3 regions of the Yersinia vastinensis genome follow, and region 1 is predicted to be linked to each of the others. Evidence: predicted binding sites of a transcription regulator. Region 1 holds the regulator's gene; each other region holds the start of a gene.

Region 1 (10,956 bases):
CGGCTCATTAAAACACCCACAAATGTGGCTGGAACAACGCATTCCCACTTGGCTTTCCCCTTATCTGGAGCAGCAGTCATGATGATTCCCTGGCAGCAAATCGACAGCGAAACGCTGGATAATTTGCTGGAAGCTTTTGTGTTACGTGAAGGCACTGATTACGGCGAACATGAGCGATCGTTAGCACAAAAAGTTGAGGACGTGCGTCGCCAATTGATGAGTGGAGAAGCGGTGCTCGTGTGGTCCGAGTTACATGAAACCATCAATATCATGCCACGCGGCGCATTTCGGGCCGGCGTCGAAGAGTCGCCATAATACTCACTGGGTCACGACGGCCTGCAAGTAAAAATCAGGGTGACAAGCCAGACACTTTGCCCTAAAAATAACCATTAACGATAAAAAAACAGGCAATTGCAGCCCGTCCACTCAATGGAGTTATAGCTAATATGTCAACTAAACATCCGGTTATCGCCGTTACCGGCTCAAGTGGCGCGGGGACGACAACGACCAGCTTGGCGTTTCGCAAAATTTTCCAGCAATTGAATATCCGTGCGGCACAAATTGAAGGCGATAGCTTCCATCGCTATACCCGCCCTGAAATGGATGCTGCCATCCGTAAAGCCCGGGATCAAGGCCGACATATTAGCTATTTTGGCCCAGAGGCCAATGACTTTGGTCAGTTAGAAGAAAGTGTTTCACAATACGGCGAGCATGGCACGGGTCGCTCACGTAAATATTTACATACCTATGATGAGGCTGTGCCCTATAACCAAGTTCCGGGCACTTTCACACCATGGGAGGCATTGCCGGAACCGACTGATGTCCTGTTTTATGAAGGGCTGCATGGCGGAGTCGTTACCGAGCATCATGATGTGGCTAAACACGTAGACTTATTGGTTGGTGTGGTGCCCATCGTCAATCTGGAGTGGATTCAGAAATTGGTGCGCGATACCGGCGAGCGCGGCCATTCTCGTGAAGCAGTGATGGATTCTGTGGTGCGCTCCATGGACGATTATATTAATTACATCACGCCGCAGTTCTCACGCACGCACATCAACTTCCAGCGCGTCCCCACCGTCGATACTTCTAACCCCTTCGCCGCCAAAGCCATTCCTTCACTGGATGAAAGTTTTGTTGTTATTCACTTTAGAGGTTTGGATCAAATCGATTTCCCCTATTTACTGGCGATGCTTCAAGGGTCATTTATATCGAACATCAATACGTTAGTCGTGCCCGGCGGGAAAATGGGGCTAGCAATGGAGCTGATTATGGCCCCGCTCGTCCAGCGACTATTGGAAGGTAAAAAGATTAATTAATATCCTTGGTACTTGAAGTCGCAACCAACATCTTCGCAGCTTCAAGTACGTAGGGTTTGCTTATGCGATTTCGCGGATTTCAAAACTGTGGGTAATTGTTGCCGCTTTTCCCAACATCAAAGAAACCGAGCAATATTTTTCAGCCGACAACTGAACAGCACGCTCAACAATTTTATCGGTCAGATCTTTGCCGCTGACAATAAAGTGTAGGTTGATTTGCGTAAACAAACGTGGCGCTTCTTCCCGGCGTTGTGAAGTTAAGGTCACTTCGCAATCACGCACATCGTTACGCCCTTTTTGCAAGATAGAAACAACATCAATTGCGCTACAGCCGCCTGCTGACATTAATAGCATTTCCATTGGGCTTGGTGCTTTGTCTCCCGCATTCCCATCCATCAAAACTTGATGACCTGAGGCGGATTCACCCAAAAATGTCAGCCCCTCAACCCACTTTACTCGTGCCTGCATAACTCTTGCTCCCGGTTAAATTTTCTATTTCAGACTACCCTTTCATTTACAAACTCGCAATGTAACCCGATGTTCATCATGCTGAAGCGATACAACACAAGACAGTCGCCTCATCCTGTGCTACAAACAGAATCGAAAGTGTTGTTTCTAGAATTAAATAGGGTAGCTTCTCAATACTCAGTGAAGGGTTTCTATCCGGTACGTATCTTGGCTATACCTTTCGGCAGTTGAGCAAATTAATATGCTAAGAGAAAGTGTATTTTATAAGCACGCCGCGCAGGGAACTCTGAGCCCTGTTAAGTTAGGCAGCGATAACAACAGAGGATAACAGCGAATGGTTCTCGGCAAGCCACAAACAGACCCGACTCTCGAATGGTTCCTGTCTCATTGCCATATCCACAAATATCCATCGAAGAGTACGCTAATTCACCAAGGTGAAAAGGCCGAAACGCTTTACTACATCGTGAAAGGCTCCGTTGCGGTGCTTATCAAAGATGAAGAAGGTAAAGAGATGATTCTCTCCTATTTAAACCAAGGGGATTTCATCGGCGAGCTTGGATTATTTGAAGAAGGCCAAGAACGCAGTGCTTGGGTTAGAGCAAAAACCGCCTGTGAAGTGGCTGAAATTTCTTACAAAAAATTCCGCCAGCTAATTCAGGTCAATCCAGATATTTTGATGCGCCTGTCTTCGCAAATGGCGAGTCGCTTACAGATTACGTCTGAGAAGGTGGGTAACCTCGCTTTCCTTGATGTGACTGGGCGCATTGCACAAACGCTGCTTAATCTGGCAAAACAACCTGATGCCATGACCCACCCAGATGGGATGCAGATTAAGATTACCCGCCAGGAAATTGGTCAAATAGTTGGCTGCTCCCGCGAAACTGTGGGGCGGATACTAAAAATGCTGGAAGATCAGAACCTGATCTCCGCACACGGTAAAACGATTGTCGTTTACGGCACTCGTTAATTCCCCATAAACCGGTGCCGATACCCTCGGCACCGGTTTTCTTCGCTGTATGATCAATAAATCTCTGGGGCCTAGATGAAGTGGCAACGGCTTATTTATCATCCTGAAGTGAACTATGCACTCCGCCAAACATTGGTTCTCTGCCTGCCTGCTGCACTGGGCTTTGCCATTGGCGATCTGCGGATGGGATTGATGTTCTCCCTGATACCCGCATGCTGTAATATTGCCTCGTTAGATACCCCACACCAGCATTTTTTCCGCCGCCTGATTATTGGCGGTGCGCTCTTTACCTTGTGCAGCTTCCTGACTCAACAGTTATTGTTGTGGGATATTCCACTGCCTTGGGTGATGTTGGGACTGGCATTGGTTCTGGGTGTTTCAGGGGCCATCAGCCCGCTCAATGGCCGCATGTTGCCTGCGGCGCTAATTGCTGCCATCTTCAGCCTGAGCATGGTGGGTCGCGCTCCCATCTGGCAAGCGCCATTAATGTGCGCCGTGGGGACCCTTTGGTACGGCGGTTTTACTTGGATTTGGTTCCGATTATGCAAAGACCAACCTATCCGCGAACCTTTGAGCCAGCTTTATCATTTATTGGCGGATTATTGCGATGCTAAATTCAGTTTGTTTGATCAGCATCTTGAGCCAGAAAAATCCCTACCGCCATTGCTCGACAGACAGCAAGGTATAATGGATAAAGTTAATCAGCTTTATCAGCAATTTAATCTGTTATCTAATGCGACGAAAACTGAACAAAAACGGCTAGTGAGCTTGTTCCAGATGGCGCTCGATTTACAAGAGCACATTACTGCGGCACTCAATCAGCCAGAAAAAGTGCAAGAGCTGATTGAGCAAACACCAATAATCACAGTTCTTCACCGCAATATGGATCAAATTTCGACCCAGATGCGAACCATTGCTGACGATATTCTCTATCACCATCGCGCTAAAGAACATTTCAGTGCTGGCAATGCGCTAGTCGAGCTGGAAGAGATTGCCCAACAACATCCAGACAATTCCGTGGCGCAATTTTGCTATTACCACATCAGCCATGTGACTCAAATCCTGAGTGATCGCCGCCCACAATATGACCGAGACTTGATGGCCAGCCAGTTATCCCAGCCTCTCTGGCCAGCATTTATCAGCTATTTATCGTTGAAATCCAGTCCATTGCGTGATGCGGCTCGTATGGGTGTCACTCTGGCAGCAGGGAGCTACATCGGTACGCTTATCCACTTACCTAAACCATACTGGATCTTGCTCACCATCATGCTGGTCACGCAAAACGGGTATAACGCGACCAAGATACGGATTCATCACCGTGCTATGGGGACGTTAATTGGGTTGATATTGGCGGCGGGTTTATTGCACTTGCAGATGCCGGAAGGGACAACCCTAAGCATCATGTTAGTCATCACCCTGCTCTGCTATCTGGTGCAACGCAAAAACTACGGTTTGTCCGTTATCGGCAGAACCATCACTACAGTGTATATCTTGCAGCTATTGACCGGAGAAGGGGCTGACTTCTTAGTTCCACGTTTACTCGATACCTTGATAGGCTGTGCTTTGGCCTTTGCCAGTGCCTTGTGGCTGTGGCCTCAGTGGCAAAGCGGCTTACTGCGTAAGAATGCGCATCAAGCACTTGATAGCTATCAGAAAATCTTACGCTTGCTACTGACACCTCATCCCAATATTGGCCAACTGGCCTATGAGCGACTTCAGGTGAATAAAACCAGTAACGCGGTGCTAAGTTCACTGAATCAGGCCATGCAAGAACCAGGATTTAATTCAAAATATTTGGCAGACATGCGGCTTTGGTCAACCCACAGTGAGCTTATTGTGGGGCATATCAATGAGATGACAATTCTGGTGCGAGAGCATCCACTAACCGAATCAGCTACCACCTCCGACAGTGCTCATAGCCTGATGAGCATCAAGGTGGCGCAGGATTATTTACAGTTATGTGAGATAGCAATTCAACAATGCCAAGAGCGGTTAGTATCGGATGACAGTGAGGGGAATAACGATTTTGTTCAAATGCCGGATATTGACCCTGACACGCAACTTTCTGAGATGGAACGTAATTTACGGCGCATTCTGTCACATCTCAGTGTGATGCATACTGTTTCATCATTAGCATGGCAACAACAGCCACACCACGGAATTTGGCGCAGCCGAAAGCTACGTGACAAAACATAAAAGCAAAAAGAGAGGCCAAGTGCCTCTCTTTTAATGCTTATCTCACTTCAGCTTAGTGTGTATCAACCAAACTGGCGATGGCTTTTTCCAAACACGCCATGCCTTGCTTGATATCCTCCAACTCAACCACCAGAGAAGGGGCCAAGCGCAATACATCCGGCCCGGCATTGAGGATCATGACGCCATTCGCTGCCGCTGCGGTCAGGAATTCCCGCGCACGCCCATGATATTGCGGCGTTAACTCTGCACCAATTAATAACCCCATGCCGCGGATATCTCCGAACACCGGATACCGGCTGTTGATATCTTGCAGAGCCTGTACAAACAGGCCGTGGCGCTGTTCGATGCCATCAAGTACTTCAGGGGTGTTGATGACATCCAATGCCGCTTCTGCGACCGCACAGGCCAGAGGATTGCCACCATAGGTGGTGCCATGCGTACCGACAGCCATCACTGATGCGATCTCTTCCGTGGTCAGCATCGCACTGACGGGGAAGCCGCCCCCCAGCGCTTTCGCCGTCGTGAGGATATCGGGGGTCACACCATAATGCATATAGGTAAACAACTTCCCGCTGCGGCCCATACCACTTTGCACTTCATCAAACACCAGCAGCGCTTTATGCTGATCACACAGATCGCGCACACCTTGCAGGAACTCTGCCGTAGCGGAGGTAATTCCGCCCTCGCCTTGAATTGGCTCAAGCACCACCGCACACGTGTGGTCATCCATAACGGCTTTTACCGCCGCCAAATCATTGAATGGCACATGGATAATATCGGCGGGTTTTGGGCCGAAGCCATCGGAGTACTTTGGCTGCCCACCAACAGAGACCGTAAAGAGGGTGCGACCGTGGAAGGCATTGTGAAAAGCAATGATTTTAGTTTTATAAGGGCTATGACGTTCGATGGCGTAATGGCGCGCCAGCTTAAAGGCTGCCTCATTCGCTTCACCGCCTGAGTTGGCAAAAAACACGCGGTCGGCAAAAGTCGCCTCAATCAATTTTTGTGCCAAACGCAGCGCAGGTTCGTTGGTGAAGACATTACTGGTATGCCAGAGAGTTTCCCCCTGCTGATGTAAAGCCTCAACCAGTTTAGGATGACAATGACCAAGAGCCGTCACTGCAATACCGCCAGCAAAATCAATGTATTCTTTGCCTTGCTGGTCCCATACACGGCTACCTTTCCCTTTTACCGGAATAAACTGCGCTGGTGCATAAACAGGCAAAATGACCTGATCAAATGTACTGCGATTTACTGCTAATTTATCTGCCATTGCGCGGTCCACCCTGATAAAAGATTTAGTTGCCAATTACTGACGCGTGAAAATATAATCACAAAATATGCATAAAAAATCACATGCAAGCAAACAAAAAAATCATTTTATGAGGGAGACTAACTCAACTGACTAATTTTTAAGGAAATTATCTAATAATTGATGACCCTGCTCACTGAGAATGCTTTCGGGATGGAACTGCACCCCCTCCAGCGGCAGCGTACGATGGCGAATGCCCATAATCTCATCCATCACCCCGTGTTGCTCTGTCCACGCCGTCAGCTCAAAACAATCGGGTAAAGAATCGGGGGCTATCACCAGAGAGTGATAGCGGGTTACCGTCAACGGTTGGTTAAGCCCACGAAAAACACCTTGACCGTTATGGCGAATTGCCGTGGTTTTGCCGTGCATCACTTGCCGCGCCCGCACAATACGCGCACCAAACGCCTGCCCCAAAGCCTGATGGCCCAGACACACTCCCAGTATGGGTAACTTACCGGCAAAATGACGAATAGCTGCGATAGAAATTCCAGCCTCGTTGGGGGTACAAGGGCCGGGGGAAATCACCAAATGAGTCGGTGATAAGTTTTCAATATCAGCCAGTTGTATTTCATCATTACGTTTCACTACCACCTCGGTGCCCAATTCACAAAAATATTGGTACAAGTTGTAGGTAAATGAGTCGTAATTATCGATCAATAACAGCATTTCATATCCAAAAAATGGTTAGCGTTTGCGCCCACCGGTAATTGACCCCAGAACTCCGCGCAAAATTTGCCGCCCCAGATCGCGAGCCATACTTTTGGCCGCCGTCTGGACGATACCATCACGCTTACCACCACGTGGGCCGGTTGAACCAAACAACAAATCATTCAGCCCATCCATCAAACCACCGCCCTCGTTTGCTGGTTGTTGAGGTGCCCCCGCGGGTCGGGAGGCTGATGTATCGCCTGCGGCGGCGTCACCCATGGTAGAGAAGCCGCCTGCGGATAACTTCTCATAAGCTGATTCGCGGTCCACCATTTCTTCGTAGCGACCATACAATGGCGAGTGATTAATGGCGTGATTTCGTGCTGCGGCATCCAATGCCCCCATTTTGGATTGCGGAGCAATCACCATAGCCCGTTCAACAACATTGGGCCGCCCTTTCTCATCAAGAAACGAAATGAGTGCTTCGCCAACACCAAGCTCGGTGATCACTTGTTCAGCACTGAATGCTGGATTGGCTCGCATGGTTTGTGCCGCAGCTTTCACCGCTTTTTGGTCTCGAGGGGTAAAAGCACGCAACGCATGCTGCACTCGGTTACCCAATTGCCCCAATATCTTATCAGGGATATCCAGTGGGTTTTGTGTCACGAAATAGATGCCAACCCCTTTTGAGCGAATTAGCCGCACCACTTGCTCGACTTTATCCACCAGCGCCGCAGGGGCATCAGTGAACAGCAAGTGGGCCTCGTCAAAGAAGAAGACCAACTTAGGCTTATCGACATCCCCCACTTCCGGCAATTGCTCGAAAAGTTCCGCCAGCAACCACAGCAGGAAAATGGCATACAGTTTGGGCTGATTGATGAGCCGGTCTGCCGCCAAAAGATTGATAACACCCTGCCCGTTGCTGTCAGTCTGCATTAAATCGTGAATATCCAGCATCGGTTCACCAAAGAATTGATTGGCACCCTGCTCTTCGAGGGTCAATAAACCGCGCTGAATAGCACCAATTGAGGCTGGCGTAATATTGCCGTATTGCGTGCGAAACTGTTTTGCATTGTCACCGACGTATTGCACGATAGCGCGCAAATCTTTCATGTCTAACAACAGTAGGCCGTTGTCGTCTGCAATCTTGAAGACCAGTTGCAATACACCGCTTTGCACTTCATTGAGATCAAGTAAACGCCCCAGCAGCAGTGGGCCGAGATCAGAAATGGTTGCCCGGATGGGGTGGCCTTTTTCAGCAAAAATATCCCAAGGCACAATAGGACATGCCTGTGGTTCCCAGTCAGTGATACTTATCGCGGCCAGCCGTGCTAGCAGTTTTTCTGACTCGACACCTTCCGCACCAATCCCAGATAAATCGCCTTTCACATCAGCCAGAAATACGGGTACGCCAATGCGAGAAAATTGCTCCGCCATTTTTTGTAAGGTGACGGTTTTACCTGTCCCCGTCGCTCCGGTAATCAAACCATGACGGTTTGCCAGTGCCGATAAAATGACTAAATCCTGTGCTGGTTGTGCTTTCGCGATAAGCAATGTTTCACTCATGGATCTTTACCCCAAGCTGAGTCAGATATTTGATTATAAGCAACCTATTTGGGCAGACGAGCTAATTTTCGGTGGGGATAGAATATTTACCCAAAGCCATTGGCGTTGCAGGTGGGCAGCAAGTGAACTTATCCCGATGAGCTTACAAACGTCAGTCATTCGGCTAAGTGGGCGTAGCTAACCCCCCGCAACGTCATGGACGAAGGATAATTTAGGGTAATACTTTTGCCGACAGAATAGTGATCGGCTTAACCGGCACATTCTGATACGGACCCACATTTTCGGTCTGAACCTGAGAGATTTTCTCTACTACGTCCATTCCCTTAACCACTTTGCCGAATACGGCATAACCAAAGTCACGCTGACCATGATCAAGGAAGGCGTTGTCCGCCACATTGATGAAGAACTGGCTGGTGGCGCTGTCTTTATCTGCGGTACGGGCCATAGAGATGGTGCCACGCAAATTGCGCAAGCCATTATCCGCTTCATTTTTGATGGGCGTTTTAGCAGTTTTCTGTTTGAAATCAGCCGTAAACCCGCCGCCCTGAACCATAAAGCCAGGAATGACACGGTGGAAAATGGTGTTGTTGTAATAACCGTTGTTAACATAATCAACGAAGTTCTGTGTTGAAACCGGTGCCTTCTGGCTATTGAGCTCCAGCTCAATATTCCCAACTGACGTCGTTAATAACACATGAGGCTCACCGGCCGCTAAAGCAGCAGGCGCTACGGCGCTGAGGGAACAAAGGGCGATGAAGGTCACTAAAGTACGTTTGAACATTTACGGTTCCTTTCTGTGGGATGCGAACAGCGGAAAAGCGCTTTGATTCTAGAGAGCTACCCCGCTCAATGCCACCCATTTACGGATATTTACGTAACAGAATGCGCATTCTTGCTGAAAATCCGCAACTCAGGCAGATAAACAGTAAAACGGCGATTAATTAGCCAAAGTAAACCATATAGCTAATGACTGGCAGTAGTGAAATTCTGCGAGAGAGATCACGTCCTGCCTCTTTTTTTACCTCTTGCCTCACATTTTTGCGAGAAACATCGCATTTTGTTTCTGGTTAATCGTTAGTCTTCCAACCAAATGAGAGCGCTCTCATTTCTATTTTACCCATTTGGAGGCCTAAGATGAAAACCTTTAAAATTGCCATTATTGGTGGCGGCAGTAGCTATACCCCTGAGTTGGTTGATGGATTGATTCAACGTATTGACCAATTACCAGTCACCGAACTGGCTCTGGCTGATGTTGAGCTAGGTCGTCAAAAAGTGGAAATCATCGCGGCCCTAACGCGAAGAATGTTGGACCGCCATGGGCTGGATCAGGTGAAAGTCAGTGTTCACTTCTCCCTTGATACCGCTATCGAAGGGGCCAGTTTTGTTTTAACACAATTTCGTGTCGGCCAACTCCCTGCACGGGCAGCCGATGAGCGCTTGGGGCTAAAATATAATCTACTCGGCCAAGAAACTACGGGCGTAGGCGGCTTTGCCAAGGCGTTACGCACCATTCCGGTGATGCTCGATATCGCCGCACGCGTTGAAAAACTGGCCCCTGATGCTTGGATAATCAACTTCACCAATCCCGCCGGGATCGTGACTGAAGCGGTAACCCGCTATAGCAAAGCAAAAATCATCGGCCTGTGTAATGTGCCAATCAGCATGCACCATATGATTGCTAATTTACTGCAAGCACCGTATGAAGATATCCAACTGCGCTTTGCTGGCCTAAACCATATGGTCTGGGTGCATGAGGTTCTACAGCAGGGTAAGGATGTCACCGCCGATGTACTGGACATGCTGTGTGACGGTGCTTCGCTGACTATGAACAATATTAAAGAAGCGCCATGGCCGCCGGAGTTCCTGCGCGCAATGGGGGCGATTCCTTGCCCATACCATCGCTATTTTTACCAGACACAAGATATGCTGGCAGAAGAAAAGGCCGCCGCGGCTGAACGTGGTACGCGAGCAGAGCAAGTCATGCAAGTAGAAAAAGAGCTGTTTGACCTGTACGCTGACCCCCATCTGGACAGCAAACCTGAGCAACTGAGTTTCCGTGGCGGATCATTTTATTCCGAAGTCGCACTGGAACTTATTCGTGCAATTCATAATAATTTAGGTACGCAACTAGTTGTGAATACGACGAACCGGGGGGCGATTCGTGGCTTGTCTGATAGTTCAGTGGTAGAAACTAACTGTATTGTTGATGCGAAAGGTGCTCATCCACTCACTTTTGGCCCTTTACCGGTATCTATGCATGGACTCACTCAGCAAGTAAAAGCCTATGAACGTCTGACGATTGAAGCGGCTGTACATGGGGATCGCCGCAGTGCCTTGTTAGCGTTAGTGACTAATCCACTGATAGCTAACGCCAGTATTGCGCAACCGCTACTCGATGATGTTCTACAGGCAAATAAACCTTACTTGCCTCAGTTCACAGATCTGTAGCGATAAATTCATTATTGTGGCGGCTTTTATTT
Region 2 (10,956 bases), 170 kb from region 1:
ACGTCTCATTCCGCCCCGAAGTTTTCTGGAGTAGTGTAGTCAACGGTATTTTGTGGCCTTGGCTATTTTTGTTAATGCGCAAAATTCGCCGTCAATTTGCGGTGCAATAAGGAATTAAGACTCATGACCGCCCTGTACCTCGCTTCTGGTTCTCCACGTCGCCGTGAATTATTAACTCTGCTTGGTGTCCCTTTTGAGGTGCTCAAAACAGAGGTCGAAGAGCAACGTCGACCAGAAGAAAGTGCACAAGAATATGTCCGGCGTTTGGCGCAGGATAAAGCACAGGCAGGGGTGAAGGTCGCACCACAAGATTTACCTGTCTTAGGGGCAGATACTATTGTGGTATTAAATGGGCAAGTATTAGAAAAACCACGAGATAAAGCACACGCGCAGCAAATATTAAGTACGTTGTCAGGCCAGCAACATCAAGTGATTACTGCGGTGTCGCTGGCTGATCGACACGATTTGTTATCTGCCATGGTTGTGACAGATGTGACATTTCGCGTGTTATCCCAGTTGGAAATCAGTGATTATATTGCTACCGGTGAACCCATGGACAAAGCGGGCGCGTACGGTATTCAGGGGAAAGGTGGTTGTTTCGTCAGATCCATTACCGGCAGTTACCATGCCGTTGTAGGACTGCCGTTGGTAGAAACCCATGAATTACTAAGTAATTTCATTGCGCTACGTAATGTGAGAGGAATACATGACAGCTGAATTACTGGTCAATATTACACCGTCTGAAACGCGGGTTGCCTACATTGACGGTGGCATCCTGCAAGAAATACATATCGAACGTGAAGCGAAAAGAGGGATCGTCGGTAATATCTATAAGGGTCGTGTCAGCCGGGTGCTACCGGGCATGCAAGCGGCTTTCGTCGATATTGGTCTGGATAAGGCCGCCTTCCTCCATGCTTCCGATATCATGCCCCACACCGAATGTGTGGCTGGGGATGAGCAGAAAAATTTCAATGTGCGCGATATTGCTGAACTGGTGCGCCAGGGGCAGGATTTAATCGTGCAGGTGGTGAAAGACCCGCTTGGTACTAAAGGCGCACGTTTAACCACCGATATCACCCTACCTTCGCGCTATCTGGTTTTGATGCCAGGGGCTGCTCATGTCGGTGTTTCCCAGCGAATTGAAAGTGAAGCTGAACGCGAACGGCTGAAAAAAACCGTGACCGGCTATTGTGATGAGCAAGGCGGTTTTATTATTCGCACTGCTGCAGAAGGGATTGGTGAAGAGGAACTTTCTGCTGATGCCGCTTTCCTCAAACGCTTGTGGACGAAAGTTCAGGAGCGGAAAAAACGCAACAATACCAAATGCAAGTTATATGGCGAGATGGCTCTGGCACAACGTGTGCTGCGTGATTTTGCTGGTGCGGCATTGGATAAAATTCGTGTCGACTCCAAATTAACCTATGATTTGCTGGTGGAGTTTACCAGTGAATATATTCCAGAAATGACTGAAAAGTTGGAGCTGTATACTGGCAAACAGCCCATTTTCGACCTCTATGATGTCGAAAATGAAATACAGCGATCTCTGGAGCGTAAAGTTGAGTTAAAATCAGGAGGTTACCTGATTATTGACCAGACTGAAGCCATGACCACAGTGGATATCAATACTGGTGCTTTTGTCGGTCATCGTAATCTTGACGAGACGATTTTCAATACCAATATTGAAGCGACTCAGGCCATCGCACGCCAACTGCGGATGCGGAATCTGGGTGGGATTATCATTATTGATTTCATTGACATGAGTAATGAAGAACATCGTCGACGTGTATTGCATTCACTGGAACAGGCACTGAGTAAAGATCGAGTAAAAACCAGTATTAACGGTTTCTCTCAGCTAGGCTTAGTAGAAATGACGCGTAAGCGCACGCGGGAAAGTATTGAGCATGTGCTATGCAATGAATGCCCAACTTGCCGTGGGCGCGGCACGGTCAAATCAGTCGAAACGGTGTGCTACGAGATCTTGCGTGAAATTGTCCGTGTCCATCATGCTTATGATTCTGACCGCTTCTTGGTCTATGCTTCTCCGGCGGTAGGAGAGGCACTGAAAGGTGAAGAGTCTCATGCATTAGCGGAAGTAGAAATTTTTGTTGGTAAGCAGGTTAAAGTTCAGATTGAGCCACTGTATAACCAAGAACAGTTTGATGTGGTGATGATGTAAGAGCCTCCCGGCCTTACAGGGATGGCAAGGAGAGAAGTGTGAGGCGACTGCCCAGGATAATGTTTGCGACAGGCGCCACAATTATTGTTGTGGTGGCACTGTTAGTCAGTGGGCTACGCATGATGCTGCCTCACATCAACGACTATCGTACACAAATCGTGGCTAAGGTTCAGTCCATCAGCGGTATCCCACTGGAAGTGGGATTCATGCAAGGGACGTGGGAAACCTTTGGCCCGACGTTGGAGTTGCGTGATATTCGAGCGACATTGCCGAAAGCCGATTGGCAGGTGCAACGGGTAACTCTTGCGCTGGATGTTTGGCAATCCCTACTGCATCGGCGCTGGCAGTTCCGCGATATGACGTTCTATCAGTTGCAGCTAGATTTGCACACCACATTGGATCGGCAGCAGAACAGCAGCAGTAGCCTTGAAGCCAGCACGATTACTGATATCTTCCTGCGCCAATTAGACCATTTCGATCTGCGCAACAGCCGTATTTCATTTCTCACGCCATCAGGCCCGCGTGCCGAATTAGAGATCCCGCAACTGACATGGCTCAACTCCCCCAGCCGGCATCGAGCGGAAGGGCAAATTAGCCTTTCGACCATTAATGGTCAGCATGGTGTCGTGATGGTGCGGATGGATCTGCATGATAATCAGGGTATTTTAAATAATGGCACTGTTTATATGCAGGCCGATAATATCGACCTGAAACCTTGGATTAGCCGCTGGTTACACAATAATACCGGGTTAGACAGTGCCGAATTTAGTCTGGCAGCGTGGTTGAGCATTAAAAGTGGCGAAATCTACAGCGGCAATGTTCTGCTCAGTCAGGGGCAAGCCAATTGGACGGTCGGTGAGCAATCTCATCAGCTCGCGGTGGATAATTTTGTTCTGGAAGGCCATCGTCAAGGCCGTGGTTGGCAAATTGATGCACCAGAATTGAGTCTCAAAACTGACGGGCAAGCGTGGCCGAAAGGGCGTCTGTCTGCGTTGTGGTTACCTGAAAATACTCAATTTATTGGCCCAGACCAATCTCAAGAATTACGTATTCGCGCTGCTAATATTCAGCTCGAACGTGTCGGACCGTTATTGCCGACAGTCTCCCTTTTTACCCCTGAACTCATGAAGCGCTGGGCGGATTTACAACCACAAGGGATCGTGGACGCGCTGGCATTAGATATCCCGATCAGCCAACCACAAAGAACGCGTTTCCAAGCTAAATGGCACGATATCAGTTGGCAGCACTGGGATTTGCTTCCGGGAGTGAATAATTTTGCTGGTGCGCTGAGTGGGACTGCCGAGCTTGGGCGGTTGGATATCAATCTTAACAACAGCACATTACCTTACGGTGACATGTTCCGCGCCCCATTAGAGGTCAGCAAGGCCAGTGGTATCGTGAATTGGCAGGCCGATGATAATGGTTGGGAGTTGTGGAGCGATCAGCTAGATATTAGGGCAAAATCCTTGTGGGGCAATGGCAGTTTCCGTTATATGCAGCCGAATAAAGGGCAACCATGGCTTAAGATTCTGACAGGTATTCGTCTGTATGATGCAACCGATGCTTGGCGCTACTTCCCGGTTCCATTAATGGGCAAGAAATTGGCCGACTACCTGACCCAATCGTTACAGGGCGGGCAGGTGGATAATGCTACGCTGATTTATAACGGCAACCCGCATTATTTCCCTTATCAACATAAAGAGGGCCAATTCCAAGTCTATGTCCCGTTGCGTAATGCGACCTTCGCGTTTCAGCCAGATTGGCCTGCATTAGAGAATTTAGCGATCGATCTCGATTTCCTTAATGAAGGTCTGTGGATGAATGCGCCTCATGCCATGCTGGGTAACGTTACCGGCAGCAATATCCGTGCGATTATTCCCGATTATCTGAAAGAAAAACTGTATGTCGATGCCGAGGTTGCCGGTGAAGGGCGCGATGTTCATGACTACTTCACCCACACCCCTCTTAATGATTCTGTGGCTCAAACGCTTGAAGAACTTCAGGTCGGAGGAGCGGTTAGTGGGCGCTTACACCTAGATATTCCCCTTGAGGAGAACCGCATCACCCATGCCAGCGGTGAAGTGACCTTGAAGAATAACAGCCTGTTGGTTAAACCACTGCAAAGCCAGTTGGAGAATATCAGCGGTAAATTCCGTTTCAATGACGGCAATTTGGACAGCGATACGTTATCCGCTAACTGGTTCGGGCAGCCACTGAGTGTGGATTTCACAACTGAAGAGCAACCTAAGAACTTTTTGGTCAATGTTGGCCTACAAGGGGACTGGCTGCCGGCCAAATTACCAGGTGTACCGGATGATGTGGCGAAATTACTCAGTGGTAGCGCGAACTGGCAAGGCAAAGTTGCAGTGCAGTTACCTAAAAATGGTCAGCCAGATTATAAAATTGATGTCACGGCTGATCTTAAAAAAGTGAGCAGTCACTTACCTCCGCCGCTAGATAAAGCCAGCGGTCAATCGTTGCCATTACAGGTTAAGGCCGTCGGCGGGCTGGACAGCTTTATTCTGTCGGGGAGCGCGGGTGGTAACAATAGATTTAATAGCCAATGGTTGCTGCAAAAGGATCAGGTGGAACTGGCTCGTGCTATCTGGCAAACCGATAGCAAAAAAACACCGCCACTGCCTGATGAAAAAGGGTTAGTGCTCAAGTTGCCTAATCTTGATGGTGAACGCTGGTTGGCTTTACTGGCACCTGAGTTTTCCGCCGCAAATGCCTCTTTTACCTCCTCTGCTCAACCCAAAATGCAAGGGAGCAAATCCAATGTCATTCTCCCTCAGCGGTTGATATTACAAACACCACAACTCTTGATTGGTGGCCAAGCTTGGCATGACCTGACATTGCAGCTAGAGCCATTGCTGGCGGGCACCAAAGTCACGGCAAAAGGTCAAGAAGTGAATGGCAGTTTGTTAATGGCGGAAAGCGGACCATGGCATGCTGATATTGATTATCTTTATTACAATCCGCAATGGGCAGGAAACGAAAAGAATGATCCATTAGCGAAAGCGGCGTTGCAGGAGCCACAAAGCCCTAGCGCATTATCGTTTCATGACTGGCCAGCCCTGCAACTGCGCTGCAAAGAGTGTTGGGTTTTAGGGCAGAGTATCGGACGGGTGAATGCGGATTTAGTGCCTAAAGGCTCGGTTCTGACGCTCTCTAACGGGCTTATTGAAGCGGGTAATGGTCGAGCTAAAATTTCGGGGCAGTGGCAGCAAGACAGTTTAGGCGATAAAACGTCGCTTAACATTGCTCTGAGTGGACCCAAAATAGATGAAACTAATTCATTCTTTGGTTTGATGACGCCGATAAAGGATGCGCCATTTGATATCAGTGCAGACATCAGTTGGCGCGGGGTTCCATGGCAACCACAAATTAATACCCTGAATGGGACGATAAAAAGCCGATTGGGTCGAGGGCTACTGACGGATATGGGCGGAGGGCGAGCGGGCCAGTTATTGCGTCTGGTAAGCTTTGACGCATTATTACGTAAACTCCAACTTGATTTTAGTGATACGTTTAGTCGTGACTTCGCGTTTGATTCTATTCGAGGCACCGCCAATATCAAAAACGGTGTGATGCATACTAATGATTTAGTGATTGATGGGTTGGCGGCCGATATTGCCATGAGCGGAAATGTTGATTTGGTTAAGCGCCAGATAGCCATGGAAGCGGTCATCACTCCAGAAATTTCAGCCACTGTCGGTGTCGCAACCGCCTTTGCGATTAACCCGGTGGTGGGGGCTGCGGTATTTGCGGCCTCCAAGATTTTAGGGCCGTTATGGAGCAAGGTCTCGCTGATTCGCTATCAAATTACCGGTAGCTTGGATCAACCGGCCATCCATGAAGTATTACGCCAGCTAAAGGAGAGTAAGGCGCCATGAAAAATGCCAATGTCGCATTATTACAGTTATGCAGCGGTGAAAATACCCGTGATAATCTGGCTCAAATTGAGCAGCAGATCAAACAGTTAAACTCAGGTATTCAACTGGTGATGACGCCGGAAAATGCATTGCTATTTGCCAATGCTGCCTCCTATCGTCACCATGCAGAGCAGCACAATGACGGGCCATTGCAGCAGGAAGTCCGTGAGATGGCGCGTAAATATGGCGTGTGGATTCAGGTAGGATCAATGCCGTTGATAAGCCGTGAGTCTCCGGATCTTATTACCACCAGTAGCTTGCTTTTCGATGATCAGGGCGAGCTTAAAGCACGCTACGATAAAATTCACATGTTTGATGTGGATATCAACGATCTTCATGGCCACTACCGAGAGTCAGATACCTACCAGCCGGGGCAGCAATTGACGGTGGTGGATACCCCGGTAGGGCGTCTTGGCATGACAATTTGCTATGACTTGCGTTTCCCCGGCTTGTTCCAAGCCTTGCGGGCGCAGGGGGCTGAGATTATTTCTGTTCCTTCGGCCTTTACCAAAGTCACCGGTGAAGCGCATTGGGAGATTTTATTGCGCGCACGAGCAATTGAAAATCAGTGTGTGATATTGGCCGCCGCACAGGTGGGGCGTCACGGCGCTACCCGCCGGACTTGGGGCCATACCATGGCGGTTGATGCCTGGGGTAAAATTATTGGGCAGAACCCCGATGCGGTTTCGGCTTTAAAAGTCAAAATCGGTACCACAGGATTGAAAACGATTCGTCATCAGATGCCGGTATTGCAGCATAATCGCTTCCAGTCGTCGCTGGTGCCGCTATCGAATAAGCTATCATCTAATTCATGATAATCATCTAAATAAAGAGTGAAAACTATGAGCCTCTCGTTTGTCAGTGAGCAGTTACTCGCTGCTAACAAGCTGAACCATCAGGACTTGTTCTCAGTATTGGGGCAGTTGGCCGAGCGCCGCCTCGATTATGCTGACCTGTATTTCCAGTCCAGCTACCATGAGGCCTGGGTGTTGGAAGACAGCATCATTAAAGATGGCTCTTACAATATTGATCAGGGTGTGGGGGTGCGTGCGGTTAGCGGGGAAAAAACCGGTTTTGCCTATGCAGACCAAATCACCCTGAATGCCTTGCAGCAAAGTGCCCACGCCGCGCGCAGTATTGTGCGCGACACTGGCAACGGTAAAGTGCACACCTTGGGCGAAATCTCCCATCGGGCGCTTTACCCTTTGCTCGACCCACTGCAAAGTCTCTCTCGGGAAGACAAAATCGCCTTGTTGCATAGAGTCGACAAAGTCGCTCGTGCTGCTGATAAGCGGGTGCAAGAAGTGAGCGCCAGTCTGACGGGGGTTTATGAGCAGATTTTGGTGGCAGCCACTGACGGTACTTTGGCGGCAGATGTCCGTCCACTGGTGCGCCTGTCTGTCAGTGTTCTGGTTGAAGAGAATGGCAAGCGTGAGCGCGGCGCGAGCGGCGGCGGTGGTCGTTTTGGTTATGACTACTTCTTGGAAATTGTTGATGGTGAAGTGCGCGCCGATAATTTTGCTCATGAAGCTGTCAGAATGGCATTAGTTAATCTGTCCGCCATTGCAGCTCCTGCGGGTGCGATGCCGGTGGTGCTGGGTGCAGGTTGGCCGGGCGTGCTGCTGCACGAAGCGGTGGGACACGGGTTGGAGGGTGATTTCAATCGTCGTGGCAGTTCCGTATTCAGTGGGCAAATGGGCAAGTTGGTGGCTTCAGAATTATGTACGGTGGTGGATGACGGCACCATGCAAGGTCGCCGAGGCTCATTAGCCATTGACGATGAAGGGGTGCCAGGCCAGTACAACGTGCTGATTGAGAATGGTATTCTGAAAGGCTATATGCAGGATAAACTCAATGCTCGCTTGATGGGTGTTGCGCCGACCGGTAATGGTCGCCGTGAGTCTTATGCACATTTACCGATGCCGCGCATGACCAATACCTATATGTTAGCGGGTAAATCAACACCTGAAGAGATAATCGCTAGTGTGGAATATGGCCTTTACGCACCGAACTTTGGTGGTGGTCAGGTGGATATTACCTCCGGTAAGTTTGTCTTCTCCACTTCGGAGGCTTACTTAATCGAGAAAGGCAAAATTACTAGCGCGGTAAAAGGGGCAACTTTGATTGGCTCTGGTATTGAAGCTATGCAGCAGATTTCTATGGTCGGTAACGATCTGGCGCTGGATAAAGGTGTCGGTGTTTGTGGCAAAGAAGGTCAAAGTCTGCCTGTGGGTGTCGGTCAGCCCACTCTGAAACTGGATAACCTGACCGTAGGTGGCACAGCGTAAGAAGAGATTCAGCATTTTGGTGCTCAGTTTAGTCCTAACTGAGCACCAAATAAGTACGTTGAATTTATCGGTAACCCTGATAGACCTCAGCAACCCGTTTAAAATACTCCGTTAAATAGTCGATACAGACTTGGACTTTCAATGGCATTTTGTCTTTCTCGGTATACAGTGCATAAACCGGGCGTGGGTCAGAATGGTATTTTTTGAAAAGAACTTCCACTTCACCACGTTTGATCTCCTCAATGACCCACATTAAGGGTGCATAGGCAATACCCGCACCAGCGTTGAGCCAACGGATCATGGTTTGAGAGTCGTTGGTCACAAAACGGCCCTGCGGGGATATCTGTGTGGTAATACCTTCCGGTGCAATTAATTCAAAATTACTGTCTGGTCTGACACTGTATTCCAGCCACGAAAAGTTAGTCATGTCACTCGGTTTTTCTGGCGTGCCGTGCTGTGCCAAATAGCTTTTAGCAGCACATACTACCATTGGCATTGAGCCAAGGCGGCGGGAAAATAGCCCTGAGTCTTGTAAAGCCCCGACACGAATAACCACATCCAACCCATCAGCAATCAGATCAGGTGCCGGTATTCCCGTCACCAAATTAACAGAAAGCCCGGGATATTCTTTCAGCATCTCAGCGGTCATGGTGGCGAGTACGTTTTGTGCCATCGTTGATGAGCAGCCAATTCGTAATGTTCCCGTCGGCGTGTTGTTAAATGCATAGAGCTGTTCATGGACTTCCTGCACCTCCTGCAACATTCGTCGGCAACCCTGATAATAAATTCGGCCCGCTTCGGTCAAACCAATACGCCGTGTACTGCGGTTAAGCAACTTAACATTCAGCTCTGTTTCCAGTTTTGATACCGTCTGGCTTATCGACGAAACACTCATTGCCAGCTGCCGTGCCGCCCCCGTAAAGGAGCCGCACTCAACGACTTTGGCAAACACTGACATGCGTTTTAATCTTTCCATTGTTTGCTCTATGTGGATTGTTAACTCTGGCTTAAAAGTGATTTAGATCACACATTGTAGATAACTTGATAATAAGCAGGCTAATATACTGCTGTCGGGAGAATAATCCGAAGTTTGAAAGCCGCGTAGCCGAAGTGTTACCTCGCCTCGTCCAAGTCGCAGTCATACTAATCAATCAAGTTTAACCTATAAGTCAGTCTAATAGCTGCTGCTTTTAGCTGTGGTTGTTGTGGTTGGAAGTCTTTCAGCTAACGATAAGATTATTCACTCAAGTGTATAACAGAGAGGATTTAAAGAATGAGTTTGCTTCCGGTGATGGTGATTTTTGGCCTCTCTTTTCCACCGATATTTGTTGAGCTGCTTCTCTCTCTGGCACTTTTTTTTGCCTTGCGTCGTGTGTTGCAACCTACAGGTATTTACGAGTTTGTCTGGCACCCGGCACTCTTTAATACCGCACTGTATGGTTGTCTTTTCTATTTAATATCTCGTCTTTTTTCCTGAGGTCGCCGTGAGTACTTTTTTATTAAAAATAATCCGCATCGGCATCACCTTATTGGTGGTTTTACTGGCTATCGTTGCTATTTTCAAGGTTTGGGCCTTTTACACTGAGTCGCCTTGGACCCGTGATGCAAAATTTACCGCAGATGTCGTTGCTATTGCACCGGACGTCAGCGGGCTACTGACGGATGTTCCCGTCAAAGACAACCAACTGGTGCAGAAAGGCCAAATTCTATTTGTCATCGACCAACCGCGCTATGAACAGGCATTGGCCGAAGCGCAAGCCGATGTTGCCTATTACCAAACATTGGCAGCTGAGAAACAGCGCGAATCGGGTCGACGCCAACGTTTGGGGGTTCAGGCACTGTCCCAAGAGGAGATTGACCAATCCAGTAATGTGCTGCAAACCGTTCGTCATCAACTGGCAAAAGCAATCGCGGTGCGCGATTTAGCTAAACTTGACCTGGAACGTACCATCGTGCGTGCTCCCGCGGAAGGTTGGGTGACCAACCTGAATGTCCATGCTGGAGAGTTTATTAACCGGGGAGCCACGGCGGTGGCTCTGGTCAAAAAAGACACTTTCTATATCTTAGCCTATTTGGAAGAAACCAAGCTGGAAGGCGTAAAACCGGGGCATAGGGCAGAAATTACGCCGCTTGGTAGTAACCGTATTTTGCATGGCACCGTCGACAGTATCTCGGCGGGGGTCACGAATAGCAGCAGTAGTGTTGATAGTAAAGGGTTGGCAACCATTGATAATAATTTGGAATGGGTACGTCTGGCACAACGTGTGCCGGTAAAAATTCGGCTGGATGATGAGGATCAGCAGCACCCTTATCCAGCAGGGACTACCGCCACTGTGGTTATCACTGGCTCGAATGATCGCGATCCGAATCAGGCATCACCCATTGTTAAGTTGATGCATCGTCTGCGCGAGTTTGGCTAAGATGAGTAGCCCGACCTTTATCCGCCTGCGCTTTGCTTTCAAGCTCAGTTTTGCCATTGTGGCAGCGCTGTTTTTGGGCTTTCATTTGCAATTGGAAACGCCACGTTGGTCAGTGTTAACCGCGGCGATAGTTGCTG
Region 3 (10,956 bases), 1.3 Mb from region 1:
AATTAGGAATAATATTAGAGAGGTTGACATTTTAGGCCGCTGGGGAGGGGATGAATTTATGATTGTTTTACCCAACACACAATTAGCAGAGGCGAAAGGTATTGCAGAGAAAATCCGAAAATTAATTGAGATGATGCCGGTGGAAGGCAATATAAATGTGACAATGAGCCTGGGTGTGGTTGAATTGGAGCCAAATGAGGCGCAGGAGCAATTATTACTTCGTGTCGACAGAATGCTTTATAACTCAAAAGCCTCCGGCAAAAATATTATCAGTGGTTAATGCTGCTGATTTTTGCCGCCGTTTTACAGCGGCATAGTTTTAGATAATATTTATTCAAACTTCAGGGCATACTCTGCGGCAGCGTTGGCATGTATTGCCGTGGTATCAAATACCGGAACATGGGCATCTTGTGCATGCACCAGCAGGGTAATTTCGGTGCAACCAAAGATTATGCCTTGCGCACCTTGCTCCTCTAATTTCCCCATAATGCGGCGATATTCTTGGCGGGAAGTGTCATTGATGGTGCCCAGACATAGCTCTTCATAAATAATACGATTAACAATTTCTCGATCAGCGCTATCTGGTGTAATGACATCAATACTATGTTGTTGTGTTAAACGACCACGATAGAAATCTTGCTCCATGGTATAGCGGGTGCCCAGTAGACCAATTTTGCTTAACCCTTGTCGCTTAATTTGTGCCGCCGTGGCGTCAGCAATATGCAGTAACGGTAATCCGCAGGCAGCCTCAATATCATCTGCCACTTTGTGCATGGTATTGGTACACACCACAATAATGTCAGCTCCCGCACGTTTTAATGATACTGCAGCATTAGACAATACTTGCGCTGCGGTTTGCCAATCACCTTTAGCTTGAAGCTGTTCGATTTCATGAAAATCCACACTGTAGAGAATAATCTTGGCGCTATGCAATCCACCTAATTGTTCTTTAACGTGCTGGTTAATCATACGGTAATAGGGGATGGTTGATTCCCAGCTCATTCCGCCAATTAGGCCTAAAATTTTCATCATTATTATTCCTATCAAGTGATCCATGGCAAGCGAGGGCATTATTTCACGCGGATATCAAGATAACAGCCAGAGATACGCTAAGACAACCAGGTCTTATAATTGCTGGATAGGATTCTTTTGAGATGATATTGCCTCAGGATAACCGCCGAAGCGGCTACCCTGAGTGTGTATGGTTGGTTAGAACCAAGCCTCCCACATTGCCCCGATGTTGAAGGAATCCAGACGAGTATCTTCTGTGTCCGTGGTGGTCGCGGTATGTTTGTTATCGACTTCGCCGCCAGTGACATAGAAGCGCAACATTGGTCTGAAATCAGCCCCCATATCGATGGAGACGTTCTGAGACAGTGTCAGTTTCCAGCCTCTGTTATCGCCGCCAGTATCGTAATCTACCCGTTGATAGCCCGCTTCAAGCCAAGTGGAGTGAACATCATTCCAGAAATGCATCGGGCGGATAATGACACCATAGTTGCGGCGATTATCCTCGCTGTGGTTGCTTCTATCGTAATCATGGAATGCGGCGAGATAGGTGACAGAGGTTTGCGGCGTGAACTTATAAGTCCCCTCGACGCTGGTATAAACTGTGCGAAGATCGCTAGTTTTGTTGTAAACGCTGTTATCCGAGTTGTCTGAATAACGAGTCACCCATTTATTTTCAATGTTTTGGCCGGTATGGCTGAGTACTACCGCCGTTTGCCATGCTTTCAGTTTTTCTTCGCTTTCGATGGCTTTAGAATCAAAACCATAGTTGGTATACAGCTCAAAATTGACTGGCCCAAATTTCACACCATGGATTTTAGATGTCAGAGCATAGTGGCCATTATCACCGGTTCCTGAGCCACCGGTACAAGTAATACGCGATGGGTTGGACTGATCCGCGACGACTTGTGGGCTACAAGATTGTACTGAACCGACCGCTGCAGCATCGAGCTGAAGCACACCCAGATCCAGATTTTTAATCCCGGCACCTTGCCCATCATGGGTCATCCAAAAGTAGTCGTTGATGCCTTGTTGTGGACGCTGATGGAAATCACGACCAGCCCATAAATAGGCGTTAGGCTGAGATTCAAACAAGTTAGTGACGCCAGCGTAGGCTTTTTTCAGGTTAACTTCATCACCCCAGTGATCAAGCATGACCACCACATCCCATAGCGCGCCGTTATTACCTTTAAAGGCTTTAGAAAGTTGGAATTCCCCACCATTGCCTTCATTCCCCAAACGACCAATAGCTGAAGAACCATTATATGAGCCATCGACACCTATGTATTTCTGGTCACCGGCTTGGAAATGCGCGCCATAACGTGCATAAGCATTGAATTTTAGACCATAAGGAATTTCTGTCTCTGGTGAGGGTTTGATTGCTGACGTATCAACGACATCGACATTCTTTTTTTGTACCAGAGTGGTATCTATCTTTTCCTGACGTTCTGCCAGTGCTTTTTCTACAGCTTGAGCAACAATTTGATTTAATTGCTCAGGGGTAATTGTTTGTGCTGCTGTTTGTGTCGTTCCTTGTGCAAATACGGAAATAGGGCAAAGCGCGGCGATAACCGCCATTGTTAATGGAAGCTGTTTAAATATTTTCATCGCTATCTCAATTTAATAAGTTATTATTTAGATAATAATTATCCCGCTCGGATAGGACAGGATAATCATGCCATCACCAAAATAAGGTTTTTATAATGTAATTTTATTGAGCTTAATTTAAATTCTTCGCGTAATAATCTCTCCGTTCAAGATGGATAATATTTTTCTATTTGCGAATGTAATATTAACGCTGATAAAGATGGATAATTTCTTCCGATAATTCCCGTGCTAATAAAGATGTCATTAAATGGTCTTGAGCATGAACCATAATTAATGTCATCGGCTGCCGGGCTTCCCCCGCATCCTGCTCAATTAGCTTTGTCTGCATATGGTGTGCCTGACGAGCAAAGTCGTCAGCCTCTAGCAATAAGCTTTTGGCGCGGTCAATGTCACCTTTACGCGCAGCTTGCAGTGCTTCAAAACAAAGGCTGCGCGACTGCCCAGCATTAACAATAATTTCCATTACTGCTTCTTCTAATTCAATCATTATTCATTCCTGCATTAATCAAAGCCATTATTCTCAGCGGTAGCGGTAAACCATTCTCCGCTTTTTTTGACAGTACGCTTTTGGCTGGCTAAATCTAATTGAATAAAGCCATAACGATTTTTATAACCATTGCACCAAGACCAGTTATCAATAAAAGTCCACATATGGTAGCCAAGACAATTACAGCCTTCGCTAATTCCTTTGTGTAGCCATTTTAAATGGTCAGAAATAAAATCTATTCGGTACTGATCGTTAATTTTACCATCCTGTAAAAAACGCTCTTCGTTCTCAACACCCATGCCATTCTCAGAAATAAAGCAGCGTGGGTTGCCATAATTAAGACGTAAATTAGTCAGAATGTCATAAATACCCGCTTCATAAATCTCCCAACCACGGTAAGGATTCATTTTGCGTCCGGGCATTTCGTAAGCATCAAATAACCATTCGGGCATAAAAGGAGCTTGCGGATTGACTGCACTGTCGCGGCATTTTACTCGCCGTGGCTGATAGTAATTGATACCCAGTAAGTCAATTCTCCCTTCAGCAATTAGCGCCTTATCTCCTTGCTGACGTATTGGCATCTGATCGTAATCGCACAGTAAATCGATCAATTCCTGTGGATATTCACCGCGTAATGCGGGATCAAGAAAACTACGGTTAAACAATAAGTCTGCATATTCCGCTGCTTTTAAATCAGCTGGGTTCTGCGAACGTGGGTATGAGGGCGTCAGATTCAGCACAATGCCAATCTCACCTTCATAATGGCCTGCACGATAAGCCTTGACGGCTGTCGCATGAGCCAACACGGTGTGGTACGCCACGGTTGCTGCGCGTCTGAAATCCACCACGTTAGGGTAATGGAAGTCATACAAATAGCCGCCTTCCACAGGAACGATTGGCTCATTGAACGTGAACCAATATTTAACCCGGTCGCCAAAGAGTTCAAAGCAGACTTGGGCGTAACGCTTCCAGGCATCGATTACTTCACGATTTTCCCAGCCACCGATCTCCTGCATTGCCATTGGCATATCGAAATGGAACAAGGTAATAAATGGCGTAATACCTTGGGCCAATAGTTCATCGATCACCTGATTATAAAAGGTCACAGCCTCTGGATTAATCTCTCCGACCCCATTGGGGATCAGCCGTGACCAACTTATCGATGTACGAAAACTGTTGTGATTGAGTTGCTTGAGCAACGCGATATCCTGTCGCCAGTTGCGATAGAATGTCGATGTGTCATTTGGGCCAATCTGCTGGTGAAAGCGTGTGGGTTGGCTGGCAAACCAGGCATCCCAAGTCGTGGGGCTTTTACCCCCCTGTAGACTTTCACCTTCTGTTTGCAGCGCTGAACTGGCACTGCCCCACCAGAAGTTATCTGGAAATTGGTATTTCATGGTCTTGTCTCTTGTTGTTATCAGTTGCTACGGGCAGTTTCAGAAAGTGACGGGGCAGTATTCAGATTTTTTTCCCCTTCAGTTTTTACCAGTGAACGCTCATAAGCACGCAGGAATGGCAGATAGATAAGTGCCGAAACCATCATACAGACCAGACACATCACCACAGGGCTAAAGGCCCAGTTCGCTGCCCAAGATGCGCCGATAGGTGCTGGTGTCGTCCAGGGTGTCAGGGAAACGACTTGTGCAAGCCAGCCAAATTTGGTGGCGGTATAGGCCAGAACAGCATTGATCATCGGTACGGCAATAAATGGGATGAACATTATTGGGTTCATAATGATTGGCGCACCAAACAAAATGGGTTCATTAATGTTGAAGAAGCTGGGTACAACACCTAATTTGCCAATCGTGCGTAAGTGAGTAACCTTGCTACGCAGCAACAGGAAAGCCAGTGGTAATGTAGAACCCACGCCACCGATGAGCAGATAGTGATCCCAGAAACCTTGTAAGTAGATATGCGGTAAGGTTGCCCCAACGGCAAGTGCTGCTTGGTTTGCTGCCAGATTGGTCATCCAGAACGGACTCATAATACCGGTGACAATCAGCGAGCCGTGAATACCTGAAAACCAGAAAATCTGGCACAGCAATACTGAAAGCAACATCGCTGGCAAGGAGTCTGATGCAGACACCAATGGCGCCAGTAAATGCATAATAGCTTCTGGAATAATCATGCCGGTTTGCGATTCAATGAATAAATTCAGTGGATGCAATGTGGCAATAATGACCAATACAGGGATCAGAATTTCAAAAGAACGTGCTACACCGGTAGGCACCTCTTTTGGCAGACGAATCGTAATATTGTGTTGTTTCAGTGCGGCATAAACACGCGTGGAATAAATTGCTGTAATTAACGCAGTAAAGATCCCCTGACCAGAAAGATACTGGGTAGAGATTTTGCCATCAGCATAAGGGGCGGCAACCAGCAGGAATGCCATAAATGCCAGTAGCCCTGTCATGACCGGATCAAGATTAAATTGCCTCCCTAAGCTTGCGCCAATCCCTACCGAAATGAAGAATGTCATCACCCCCATGCTCAGATTAAATGGCAACATTAATTGTTCGCGATATGTCTGAGAGAAGTCCAGCCATGCCCGAGCGAATCCCATTGTGGTATCGGCAGAAAATGGTGGGAAAATAAACACCAGCATAAATGAACCGATGATCATAAAAGGCAGTGCAGCGGTAAAGCCATCGCGGATAGCAATAACATATTTTTGCTGTCCCAGACGTCCTGCAAACGGCGTAATAGTTTGCTCAATAGCAGCAACCATTGATTGATATAAAGAACTCATGTGAATACCTTCTTAGTGAGTCGCTTCAATGAGCGACAGAGCATAGTCCAGGACTTTATCGGCACGCTGCATTCCGTAGTCCATCATATCGATGGGTTGAACGGGAATACCGTGAACAGCCGCCTTTTCTGACAGCATTCCTAACATGTATTTCACTTGCGGCCCAAGCAGAACTACCTGATAGCGTGGGAACTGAATATCAAATTCAGAGACACCAAACGCATCAATTTCTACCGGGATACCTTTTTCTTCAGCCACGATCCGCATTTTTCTCACCAGCATGCTGGTGGACATTCCAGCGGAGCAACACAACATGATCTTGAACATCTACAACCATCCTCAAAAGATAAAAAAGCATTGCGAAAAACGTGGTAACACTCTTTTTATGACATTTTGACATCTTACGGAAACCGTTTTCCATTTCGAAAAAGCGGTTGTTTCGCGAATGATTGGACATCTTACGGAAACCGTTTTCCATTCGAAATGAGTGGAACTGTGATAGCCATCAAAGTCCAGTGTGTATAGGGATTATTTATTTGATGGACATCACAGCTTTGGAGGTTGGATAACTATTTTGGATCGTGATGGAAATTCGGTTTCCATGCTAAATGGAAACGATTATACTCAAGGCTGGTGTCATCGATAGGACAGAGCTGTATTTAGGAATGACAGGCAAGGACTTCAGCCTGCTAGGAGAGAATCATGTCTACAATCAACGATGTATCACGTTTAGCTGGGGTTTCTAAAGCCACAGTATCACGGGTGTTGAGTGGTTCGCGCGGCGTTAAGGAAGCTAGCCGCCTGGCCGTATTAAAAGCGGTAGAGGAGCTGAATTATCGGCCAAATGTTATCGCGCAATCATTATTAAGTCAGTCAACAGGCTGCATTGGCGTTATTTGCGCACAAGAAAATATTAACCAAACGACAGGTTATTTGTACGCACTTGAAAAACACCTCAGTCAGCATCAAAAGCATTTACTGTTGCGCTTTGCCAACAACAAAGCTGAAGTCATGCAGGCACTTGATGAGCTGACCTGTGGGCTGTGTGATGACGTACTCATTATTGGTGCACGTTTCCCTCTTAATCTCTCAGATGAGAGCATCATTCTCGTCGATTGCATGGATACCGACGCTGCGAACAGTATCCAATTTGACCACGCCTTTGCCGCAGAAACTGCCTGCAATTATTTGATAAAACAAGGCAGAAGAAAAATTGCTTTAATTAACCCTGACACTAGCGGTTATGTGGACGATGTGCTGTTAGGGTACAAGCGCGCGCTAGAAAATAACTTTTTGCCTTTTAATCGCGACCTGATTTTTATGGATTCATCCTCTTCATCGGTTGCGTTGCAAGTTTTGCTTAATAGCAGCGCGACGCTGAATTTTAATGCTTTGCTGGTGGCGGATGAACAGGAAGCTCAAAGTGTTATCCCACAACTTCAAGCGTTTAATAAATCGGTTCCCGATGACATCATGGTCTTTAGTCTGGCCGGTTCATTACATTATCCGGGAATCCCGACGATTCCGGCAATTGAATATTCGATGGACGCCATGGCCGCGAAAATAGTGACATGGCTTAATGAGAAAACCCAAGATGTACTGGGTTCTTATGCGTTACGCGGTGATTTGATTATTCCAGATATGCCCGGTAGAAAATAATGGCTGGCTTGTCGGGGTTTCATTCGTTTGATAAAAACCTACCCAGCAGAGAATAGCACTAGCACTGATTAACCATCAGTGCCGACTGGGGATAACCATCTAAATCTGTGGTAATACCAAGATTCATCGACAAAAAAATCAATTGGTCGACCTGACATAATAAGTGGATCTGTGATGAGACTCCGCTTTTACCTCCCCCCTGCGTCTATTATCTCTGTTGTAACAAATCTGTAGCAATCGAAAGTCTATTGACGACTTAAACCACCAACGGATGATGGAGTTTGGGATGATAAAAATAAAGACGGCGTACGCCCTGACCTTATTAGCAACTCTCTTACCTGCTTCAGCCAATCTTGTGGCTCAAGATAAGGTCGTGGCTCAGGATAAGAACGGTCATTATAAACTTGAACAGGTTTTAGTCATGAGCCGCCATGGGATACGTGCGCCCTTGGTGAATTATGGCGATATGCTCTCCAGTGCCACCCCGGATAAATGGCCTGAATGGAGTACACCTGGTGGTTACCTGACACCCAAAGGGGCCGAACTTGAGGCGATGATGGGGGGATATTTCCGCCAGTGGTTGGCAGAAACCAAATTACTCAAATCGACCGGATGCCCGACACCAACCACGGTATTTACCTACGCCAACAGCTTGCCAAGAACCATTGATACCGCACAGCATTTCTTATTTGGCGCTTTCCCCGGATGTAATGTTCCAGTTACCCACCAAAAAGAAATCGGTAAGATGGATCCTGTCTTTAACCCGATTATTACTTTAGATGTTACCCCTGAATTTAAAGAAAAAGCGTTGGCTTCAATTAATCAACATGCAGGGCCGGGTGGGGTAGAGGGGTTGAACAAACGTTTACAGCCAAATTACGATTTACTGTCTAACATCCTAGATTATAAAAATTCACCAGCATGTCTAGTCGATAAGAAATGTGACTGGAGCATGCAGCCGACTGAAATTGTATTAGTACAAAATAAAGAACCGGGCATTACTGGCCCACTGAAATTAGGGACTGGTGCCTCTGATGCTTTCATGCTGCAATATTATGAAGGCTTCCCGGCGAAAGATGTGGCTTGGGGGCGGATTCAGTCATCTGAAGAGTGGCGTAAATTAATCGATATCAAGAACCTCTACCATGAAACTTTATTTGGCTCTCCTGCTATCGCAGATAATGCCGCCGAGAAATTAGTGGGCTTTATTAGCTCTGCTCTTGATCCTCAGGGTGAGAAAACCCCGAATGAATTAGCCGCGCAAAAAGCGAAGTTTGCAGTATTGGTTGGGCATGACTCCAATATTGCTTCATTACTCGCAGCACTTAAAACCAAAGAATACCAACTGCCTGATCAATACGAGAGAACCCCGATCAGTGGCAAAGTGGTCTTTGAGCGTTGGAAAGATATTAAACAAAATAAAGATCTGATGAAGATTGAGTATATTTATCTGTCGACCGAGCAAATTCGTCATAAAACACCGTTGTCACTTCAGGCACCACCAAAACGTGTCACGTTGGAAATCGAAGGCTGCCCGATTGATGCGAAAGGATTTTGCTCAATGGATGATTTTAGAAAAGCAGTGAAACAAAATACTCAGATCTAGTTTGAAGCGGCTGAATCTTGAGTTTGGCCGTTGACAGATAATGGGGCTGGCATAAAACGATCGGCTGCGCTAACGTGACCTTTCTTTGTCAGCCCTGTTATTTGTAGATTTCCTGATGACATTATTCGCAACGACTCATCGTGCAGTAAAAACAGTATTCAGACCTTTTCTGAAAGACCGCCTGCTGCATATTTTAGTGATACTGGGTATTGGTCTTACGGCCATGATGCCAGCCAAAATTAGCGCCTTTCCACAGTTTATTGACTGGACCACCATTGTGACGTTGTTGGGGTTAATGCTGCTGACAAAAGGGGTTGAAGTCAGTGGCTACTTTGATTTTATTGGTCGCAAGATAATTAATGCGTTACATACTGAACGGCATCTGGCGCTATTTTTAGTCTTGTCTGCGGCGGTATTGTCTTCTTTCCTGACGAATGATGTCGCGCTGTTTATCATTGTTCCCCTGATTCTGACATTGAAGAAAATATCGTCTTTACCCGTTTCCCGTCTGATTATTTTCTCTGCATTGGCCGTGAATGCGGGCTCGTTGTTAACGCCTATCGGTAATCCGCAAAATATTCTGTTATGGAGCCGTTCCGAACTCTCTTTTATTGGCTTTACTCACCAGATGGCCCCTTTGGCAGCAGCTATTTTGCTCACACTCTTGGCGGTGACCTGGTGGCGTTTCCCCGCGCGAAAAATTGTTAAGCAAAGTTCTAGCCCGATTTACCCTTACCAATTCCGCCTATTGCTAAGTTGTTTGGCGCTATATGTAATTTTTATTGTCTGTGTCGATTTGGGGTTGGCAAGTTATGGATTATTCATTGTATTTGCGGGCTTATTGTTATTGGCGCGGCGAGTTTTATTAGCAATAGATTGGAGTTTGATAGTGGTCTTTATGGCCATGTTTATTGATGTTCGCCTACTGACCGAGTTACCTGCTTTGCAGTCATTGTTTGGTGAAATCAAAACTTTGTCTACGGCGGCGGCCTATATATTAGGTATTGGTTTATCCCAACTGATTAGCAATGTTCCGGCCACAATCTTATTGCTGAATTATCTTCCTTCCAGTGCATTGGTCGCCTATGCCGTGAATATCGGTGGCTTTGGTTTTGCTTTGGGTTCGATGGCGAATTTAATTGCGCTGAGAATGGCGGGAGAACCCGCGATTTGGTTGAAATTCCACGCCTATTCACTGCCCTTTTTATTCTGGAGTGCACTGGTTGGTTGGGGGCTATTGGCACTGTAAAATGAGTGGCTCAGATAAAGATAGCCTGAGCCAGTAATCTACGGGTAGCGGCTAATTAAAGAAAAATAGCCAATAAAAATACCATCACAATTATCAGCGTTACAAAAGCCAGTGATGGTTTTTGCAACAAAGGTTGTAATGATTGTGGCAGTGCGGCAATAAGCGGGTTAATGATTGGCTGAAGACTTTGTTGATCTTCAGCCAAGCGCTGGGCGGTATTGGCTCGGTCTAATCTGGCCGCAAATAGCACGTTAATAATGTCGTTCAATTGCGCCTGTGTCAGCGGTGTTGTTGAGCTGGCTTGAAAGCGATTCTGTGTGTAATCAATTAATAACTGCTGCTCTTGCGCATCGGCGGGCTGTTTCAGTACGGTTTGCAGATTCACTAACGTGGGGGCTGTTTGCTGGCTAAGGGCAACTTTGGCCTGTAAAAACTGGCTGAGTATCTGAAAATGGCGTGCGGGTAGCGGGTCATGACTTTTCACACTCACCAAATCAAATAGGGCTTGCCATATTTTGGCTGGTTGCTCCCCAGTAGCGGCACTGAGTTTAGCCACCAGTGATTGAATATGTTGCTGCTCTGCCGGGAGC

What was found. The regulator CRP, encoded in region 1, controls carbon source genes, mostly activating them, when cyclic AMP is high. The targets are predictions, from matches to a motif close to ATGTGANNNNNNTCACAT.
Region 2: the regulator CRP is predicted to act here: its motif matches at 9,411-9,428, upstream of aaeR (HTH-type transcriptional activator AaeR).
Region 3: the regulator CRP is predicted to act here: its motif matches at 6,387-6,404, upstream of ACIOG0_RS07270 (PTS sugar transporter subunit IIB).

Annotation. Positions count from the first base shown of each region.
Region 1 covers NZ_CP173260.1:255,960-266,915, reverse strand. The annotation lists gene ACIOG0_RS01015 (hydrolase) at 1-82, shown strand, start outside; gene ACIOG0_RS01010 (YheU family protein) at 79-315, shown strand; gene ACIOG0_RS01005 (phosphoribulokinase) at 447-1,316, shown strand; gene ACIOG0_RS01000 (OsmC family protein) at 1,377-1,784, opposite strand; gene crp (cAMP-activated global transcriptional regulator CRP) at 2,119-2,751, shown strand; gene ACIOG0_RS00990 (YccS/YhfK family putative transporter) at 2,827-4,947, shown strand; gene ACIOG0_RS00985 (aspartate aminotransferase family protein) at 5,000-6,220, opposite strand; gene ACIOG0_RS00980 (aminodeoxychorismate synthase component II) at 6,353-6,928, opposite strand; gene ACIOG0_RS00975 (helicase HerA-like domain-containing protein) at 6,947-8,476, opposite strand; gene ppiA (peptidylprolyl isomerase A) at 8,688-9,257, opposite strand; gene ACIOG0_RS00965 (6-phospho-beta-glucosidase) at 9,611-10,924, shown strand.
Region 2 covers NZ_CP173260.1:425,866-436,821, forward strand. The annotation lists gene mreD (rod shape-determining protein MreD) at 1-110, shown strand, start outside; gene ACIOG0_RS01855 (nucleoside triphosphate pyrophosphatase) at 124-717, shown strand; gene rng (ribonuclease G) at 707-2,176, shown strand; gene yhdP (AsmA2 domain-containing protein YhdP) at 2,215-6,072, shown strand; gene nit1 (deaminated glutathione amidase) at 6,069-6,926, shown strand; gene tldD (metalloprotease TldD) at 6,954-8,399, shown strand; gene aaeR (HTH-type transcriptional activator AaeR) at 8,464-9,375, opposite strand; gene aaeX (p-hydroxybenzoic acid efflux pump operon protein AaeX) at 9,673-9,876, shown strand; gene aaeA (p-hydroxybenzoic acid efflux pump subunit AaeA) at 9,884-10,819, shown strand; gene aaeB (p-hydroxybenzoic acid efflux pump subunit AaeB) at 10,821-10,956, shown strand, end outside.
Region 3 covers NZ_CP173260.1:1,530,454-1,541,409, forward strand. The annotation lists gene ACIOG0_RS07240 (sensor domain-containing diguanylate cyclase) at 1-280, shown strand, start outside; gene ACIOG0_RS07245 (aspartate/glutamate racemase family protein) at 331-1,029, opposite strand; gene ACIOG0_RS07250 (carbohydrate porin) at 1,210-2,616, opposite strand; gene ACIOG0_RS07255 (PTS lactose/cellobiose transporter subunit IIA) at 2,801-3,103, opposite strand; gene ACIOG0_RS07260 (glycoside hydrolase family 1 protein) at 3,118-4,500, opposite strand; gene ACIOG0_RS07265 (PTS sugar transporter subunit IIC) at 4,521-5,852, opposite strand; gene ACIOG0_RS07270 (PTS sugar transporter subunit IIB) at 5,865-6,179, opposite strand; gene ACIOG0_RS07275 (LacI family DNA-binding transcriptional regulator) at 6,555-7,511, shown strand; gene agp (bifunctional glucose-1-phosphatase/inositol phosphatase) at 7,798-9,117, shown strand; gene ACIOG0_RS07285 (SLC13 family permease) at 9,233-10,366, shown strand; gene flk (flagella biosynthesis regulator Flk) at 10,422-10,956, opposite strand, start outside.